2 regions of the Streptomyces sp. NPDC003027 genome follow, and region 2 is predicted to be linked to the other one. Evidence: riboswitches for the same ligand, from Rfam matches in the RefSeq annotation. Region 2 holds a riboswitch; the other holds the start of a gene.

Region 1 (3,200 bases), on a different contig from region 2:
GGCGGCGGCGTCCAGGGCCTCGATGTCGGCGTCGACGCCGAAGGCGCCCCACACGGCGGCGAGCTGGGCGCGGCCGGTGGTCTCGTCGCAGGAGATCGACACGTGGTCGGCGTCGACGAGGTACAGGTTGACACCGGCCTCACGGGCGGCGGCGACGGCCTCGGCGGCCTTGCCGGGCACGCGGACGGTGAGGGTGTCGAAGTACGAGCCGTGCACGATCTCGACGCCACCGGCCTTGAGGCCCTCGGCGAGGACCGTGGCGTACCGGTGGACGCGCTGGGCGATCTGCTTCAGACCGTCGGGGCCGTGGTAGACGGCGTACATGCCGGCCATGACGGCGAGCAGCACCTGCGCCGTGCAGATGTTGCTGGTGGCCTTCTCACGGCGGATGTGCTGTTCGCGGGTCTGCAGGGCCAGGCGGTAGGCGCGGTTGCCGTCGGCGTCGACCGAGACGCCGACCAGGCGGCCGGGAAGGGAGCGGGCGTGCTTGTCCTGGACGGCCATGTAACCGGCGTGGGGCCCGCCGAAGCCCATCGGGACGCCGAAGCGCTGGGTCGTGCCGACGGCGATGTCCGCCCCCAGCTCGCCGGGCGAGGTGAGCAGGGTGAGCGCCAGCAGGTCGGCGGCGACGGTGACGATCGCGCCGATCTCGTGGGCGGCGTCGATGACGGGCTTGATGTCCCGGACGGCGCCGGAGGCCCCCGGGTACTGGATCAGCACACCGAAGACACCGCGCTCGGCGATCTCGGCGGGGATTCCCTCGCTCAGGTCGGCGACGACGACCTCGACGCCGGTCGGTTCGGCGCGGGTCTCGATGACGGCGATGGTCTGGGGCAGGGCGTCGGCGTCGACGAGGAAGACGCCGTTCTTGACCTTGCCGACGCGCCGGGAGAGGGCCATGGCCTCGGCGGCCGCGGTGCCCTCGTCGAGCAGCGAGGCACCGGAGGTGGGCAGACCGGTGAGGTCGGCGACCATGGTCTGGAAGTTGAGCAGCGCCTCCAGGCGGCCCTGCGAGATCTCCGGCTGGTAGGGCGTGTACGCGGTGTACCAGGCGGGGTTCTCCATGACGTTGCGGAGGATCACCGGCGGGGTGAAGGTGCCGTAGTAGCCGAGGCCGATCATCGGGGCGAGGACCTGGTTGCGGTCGGCGAGCCGGCGCAGCTCGGCGAGGACCTCGGCCTCGGTGCGGGCGTCGGGAAGGCCGAGCGCCTCGGCGCTCTTGATCACGTCCGGCACGGCGGCGGCCGTGAGCTCGTCGAGGGAGCCGTAGCCGACCTGCGCGAGCATCTTGGCCCGGGCTTCGGCGTCGGGCCCGATGTGCCGCTGTTCGAACGGGATGCCCTGCTCGAGCTCGGAGAGCGGAATGCGGTGGGCGGTCATGTACGGAGGCCTCCTGGTCGTCACGACCTGCGAGGGGCACCACGGCGCGGGTGCCCGGACGGCCTCCCCCTCTGTCATCTCAACCTGAGAGTTTCACCGGCACGCCGAAGGGCACGCCGGCTTTCACCGTCGGTGAGAGCGGATGCCGTCGGACGCCCGCCCTGCTTTCCAGAGTGACCTCGTCCGTGCGGTACAGGGGCCTGAGAGATTCCGGGGAGGATTTGCTCCTTCGGCGCCTCCGGAAGTTCTCTCCGGAGGACTCTCCCGCACGGGGTCGACAGCCACAGCCAGCCTACCAGCGCGGTTCCCGCTCCCATCGCTCAAGTGGCCGACATCCCAGATGTGCACTTTCGTAGTCTTTGAAGGTCTTCGAAGACCAGTCGCGACAGTTGGAGGGACCGTGCAGACCGACATCGATCCGCGCAGCCTGATCGGCCGCAAGGCGTTCGACCGCGACGGCAACAAGATCGGCACCGTGGACGAGGTGTACCTCGACGACGCGACGGGGGTACCGGAGTGGGCCGCGGTCCGCACGGGACTGTTCAGCCGGGACGCGTTCGTCCCTCTGGAGCCCAGCGAACTGGTCGAGGACGGTCTCCACGTCCCGTACGAGCGCGCCCTGATCAAGGACGCCCCCGACTTCGGTGTGGGCCGCCATCTCTCCCCGGAACAGGAGCTCCAGCTCTACCGCCACTACAACATCGCCCTGCCGCCGGTGCCGGACCACGACTTCGGCCACCTGGCGGGCCAGGAGGAAGCCTGACCGGCCGCTCGGGCCTCTCCAGCCCGGTTCGCCCCGGGCGGCCGCAGGCCGCGGCCTTCCCGGGGCGACCGCTTGTCCCCGCGCGAGCGCGCACGGCTCTTCTCCCCCGTGGGCACCACGTTGTACGTCCCAGAGCGATCCGGGAACCGCCGGGGGACGGTTCCTGGGCGATCGCCGCGGGACGGTTCCTAAGCGACCGCCGCCGTCCCCGCCCCGCCCCCCACCAGCGGCAGCGGGTCCGCCGGCTCCAGTTCCGGGTCGTCGACGGGGAAGGTCCGCACCCGCCCCGGCCCCGACCCCGGCTCCTCGAAGCGCACGGTGACCCGCCCGACTCCGCTGCCCTGCACCCACCCGGCGCCGTACACCGCGTGCCGTACGTCGTGCCCGGGCGCCCATCGCCGCTCGGCCGGCGCCGGCTCGACCGCCTCCGGCGCCGCGGGCGTCTCCCCCGAATCCTCCTCGGACGGCGGCTCCGCCGCCTCCGCCTGCGCGAACAGGTCCTCCTGCGTGTAGTCCGCCAGCCCGCTGACCCCCACGCCCAGCAGCCGCACCCCGCCCGTCGTGTCCACACCCTCCAGCAACCGGCCCGCCGCCTCCCGCACCACCACCGGATCGTCCGTGGGCCCGCGCAGCGTCTCCGACCGCGTCAACGTCGAGAAGTCGTACCGCCGTACCTTGAGCACGATCGTCCGGCCCGAGTGCCCGGAACCCCGGAGCCTGCCCACGCACCGCTCCGCGAGCCGCTCCACCTCCGTCCGGATCCGCACCCGGTCGTGCAGGTCCACGTCGAAGGTGTCCTCCACCGACACGGACTTCGCGTCCCTCTCGGCCACCACGGGCCGGTCGTCGTGCCCCTGGGCCATGCGGTACAGGGAGGCCCCGTGCGCCCGCCCCAGCAGCCGTACAAGCTCGTCCTCACCCGCTTCCGCGAGGTCCGACACCGTCGTCATGCCCGCCCTGCGCAGATGCTCCCCGGTGGCCGGGCCGACGCCCGGCAGGATCCGCACGGACTTCGGTCCGAGCAGCTCCCGCTCCGTGCCCGGCTCTATGAGCACCA
Region 2 (3,200 bases):
CTCGACCCGGCCCAGCGCGCGGCCGAGCGCGTCGAGCGGGGCGTTGCGGTCGACGCCGTCCCAGCCGGCGAGCTGGACGCCGACGAAGAGGGCGGGTTCGGTGCCCTCGACGCTGGCGAGGGCGCGGCGGGCGGTGAGGACGACGCCCGTGGCCTCGAACTCGGCGGCCGCGGCGGAGAGGAAGTCGACGGGGTCGTCCTGCCAGTCGGGTTCGAAGAGCCGGACCCGGCCGCCGCTCGCGGGGCCGTCCAGCGGGGTGCGTCCGGCCCGGCAGAGTTCGGCGACGGCGGGCGGGGGCAGCGGGGCGCCGACGGTGCCGCCGGGGTTCACGGCGATGCCGAGCTGCGGCGGCAGGCCGCGGGCGAACTCGCGGGCGGGCGCGACGGTGAACGACATGTGGCTGCCGACGCAGGCGAGGAACTGCTGCTCGGAGCTGAAGACGGGGACGTACGGGATGCCGTCGATCTCCATCGTGGGCAGGTCCAGGTCGCTGCTCTCGGGGCTGCCGCCGTTGGGCAGCGGCACCCAGACGGGGCTGCGGCCGAGGACCTCGACGAGCCGGCCGCCCGCGGCGGGGTTGCCGAGCGAGGCGGCCAGTACCTCTTCGAGCTCATTGCCCGGCCACGTAACGTCCACGGTCTCGGTTCCCCTTCTCACGCGTCCGGTCGCGCGCCCTCGGGGCAGAACCCTAACGCCGCCCCGGCGCCGTCGTGGCCACAAGCGTACGGAGCGCGCCGGTCCGGGACGCCGCCGCTCCCCCGCCGGTCAGTGCGCGTCCCGGAAGGCGATCTTCCGTAGCGCGGCCGCCGCGTCCCGGTCGAGCAGGGTCGCCGAGGCGCAGCCGCGGGGCAGCCGGCCCGCCTCGACGGAGCGCAGCAGCCGGCCGACCGCCCGGCGGTGCCGGGCGAAGGCGTACCCGGACACCCCGCGGCCCCGCTCCCGCTGGCCCTCGCGGGCGGCGGCGGGGGTGACGTCGAGCAGGACCAGATGCAGGGAGCGGCCGCGGCGGCGGGCTTCGCGGGCGAGCCAGTTGCGCACCCAGGACTGGGTGCCGCAGTCGTGGACTATCACGCTCCGGCCGGCGCGCAGGGCGCGGCGCAGCCCGGCGTAGTGCGAGACGCGCACCAGCGGGCGGTAGACGGCGTACGGCAGGAAGCGGGGCATCCGCGCCTCCCAGCGCTCGCGGGCGTCCTGCGAGTCGATGCCGCGTCCGTCGGCGGCCTGGCGCAGCAGCGTCGACTTGCCGCTGCCGGGCAGCCCGGAGACGACCACCAGGTCGCCGGCGGCGAAGGCGAGCACGCTCGGGCCGCGCCCGTCCCGGTCGCGCAGGTCGCGGAGCAGGCGCGCGGCGGCGCGGCGCCGGGTCCTGGCCCGGGCGCGCTGGGCCGGTATGCCGGTGGCCGCGTAGGCGCCGGTTCGCTGGAACGTCATCGCTTCTCCCCCTGTCGGGTCCTGAAGACCCTTCCCCAAGAAGTGTAAAGAGACGGTAATGAGGCACAAGCGATTTGCCGATCAGGACCCGCGTGCAATGATGTGCGCGCCAAGCGCACACAACCACATACCGGCCGCTCGAATCCGCGCGGGAGAGTCCCGGACAGGCTGTAGCAGTGCTGTAGCAGTCCGGGCGCCGAAGGAGCAAGACCCTCCCTTGAATCTCTCAGGCCCCGTACCGCGCGGATGAGGCAGATCTGAAAAGCGGGCGCGTTGTCGCGCCCCACCCAAGGTGCAAGCCGAGGATGCTCTCGGTGAACCTCTCAGGTTCCATGACAGATGGGGAGGATCGTCCTCGTCCGTCATGATTTTTTTCGCCCTGGGATCCGGGAGCCACACCCATGAGCACTGCCCCCCGCCTGACCGCCCTCGATGCCCTGCATCGCTCCCTGGGCGCGACCATGACCGACTTCGCGGGCTGGGACATGCCGCTGCGTTACGGCAGCGAGCGCGACGAGCACAACGCCGTCCGCACCAAGGCGGGCCTCTTCGACCTCTCCCACATGGGGGAGATCGCCGTCACCGGGCCGCAGGCCGCCGAGCTGCTCGACTTCGCGCTGGTCGGCAACATCTCCACGGTGGGGGTGGGCCGGGCCCGCTACACGATGATCTGCCAGGAGGACGGCGGCATCCTGGACGACCTGATCGTGTACCGGCTCCAGGAGCGCGAGGCCGCACCGGCCGAATATCTGGTCGTCGCCAACGCCTCCAACGCCCAGATCGTCCTGGACGCGCTCACCGAGCGGGCGGCCGGCTTCGACGCCGAGGTGCGCGACGACCGCGACGCCTACGCGCTGATCGCCGTCCAGGGCCCCGAGTCCCCCGGCATCCTGAAGTCGCTGACCGACGCCGACCTGGACGGGCTGAAGTACTACGCCGGTCTGCCCGGCACGGTCGCCGGGGTCCCCGCGCTGATCGCCCGTACCGGCTACACCGGCGAGGACGGCTTCGAGCTGTTCGTGAAGCCCGAGCACGCCGAGGGCGTGTGGAAGGCGCTGACGGAGGCCGGCGCCCCCGTCGGCCTGATCCCCTGCGGTCTGTCCTGCCGTGACACGCTCCGCCTGGAGGCGGGCATGCCGCTGTACGGGCACGAGCTGACCACCTCCCTGACCCCGTTCGACGCCGGTCTCGGCCGGGTCGTCAAGTTCGAGAAGACGACCAACGAGGGCCGCTTCGTCGGCCGCGAGGCGCTGGAGAAGGCCGCCGAGCGCGCCGAGACCGCCCCGCCGCGCAAGCTCGTCGGCCTGGTCGCCGAGGGCCGCCGGGTCCCGCGCGCCGGGATGCCGGTCGTCGCGCACGGCGAGGTCGTCGGCGAGGTCACCTCCGGCGCCCCCTCCCCGACCCTCGGAAAGCCGATCGCCATGGCGTACGTGGACGCGGCGCACGCCGAGCCGGGCACGCCGGGTGTAGGTGTGGACATCCGCGGCACCCATGAGCCGTACGAGGTCGTGGCGCTGCCGTTCTACAAGCGCCGGAAGTGACGTTTCCCGGCGGGACCCGTCCCACCGCCCGTCTCACCTCCCGTCTCATCCCGCAAGACCCACGTTCATCAGCACTCCCCCGATCCAGGAGAATCAGGTCATGAGCAACCCCCAGCAGCTGCGCTACACCAAGGAGCACGAGTGGCTGTCGGACGCCGAGGACGGCGTCGCGACGGTCGGCATCACGGAGTTCGCGGCCAACGCGCTCGGTGACGTCGTCTACGCCCA

Evidence for each region. A riboswitch is a leader RNA that binds a small molecule or an ion and turns the genes downstream of it on or off. The one in region 2 is predicted to bind glycine.
Region 1: another riboswitch for glycine. It lies ahead of gcvP (aminomethyl-transferring glycine dehydrogenase); the one in region 2 lies ahead of gcvT (glycine cleavage system aminomethyltransferase GcvT).

Annotation. Positions count from the first base shown of each region.
Region 1 is NZ_JBSFTU010000037.1:9,465-12,664, reverse strand. It holds gene gcvP (aminomethyl-transferring glycine dehydrogenase) at 1-1,380, opposite strand, end outside; glycine riboswitch at 1,559-1,657, opposite strand; gene ACWDX6_RS23520 (PRC-barrel domain-containing protein) at 1,781-2,143, shown strand; gene ACWDX6_RS23515 (DNA polymerase IV) at 2,332-3,200, opposite strand, start outside.
Region 2 is NZ_JBSFTU010000025.1:34,867-38,066, forward strand. It holds gene ACWDX6_RS19220 (enhanced serine sensitivity protein SseB) at 1-636, opposite strand, end outside; gene ACWDX6_RS19225 (AAA family ATPase) at 766-1,431, opposite strand; glycine riboswitch at 1,571-1,682, shown strand; gene gcvT (glycine cleavage system aminomethyltransferase GcvT) at 1,833-2,972, shown strand; gene gcvH (glycine cleavage system protein GcvH) at 3,073-3,200, shown strand, end outside.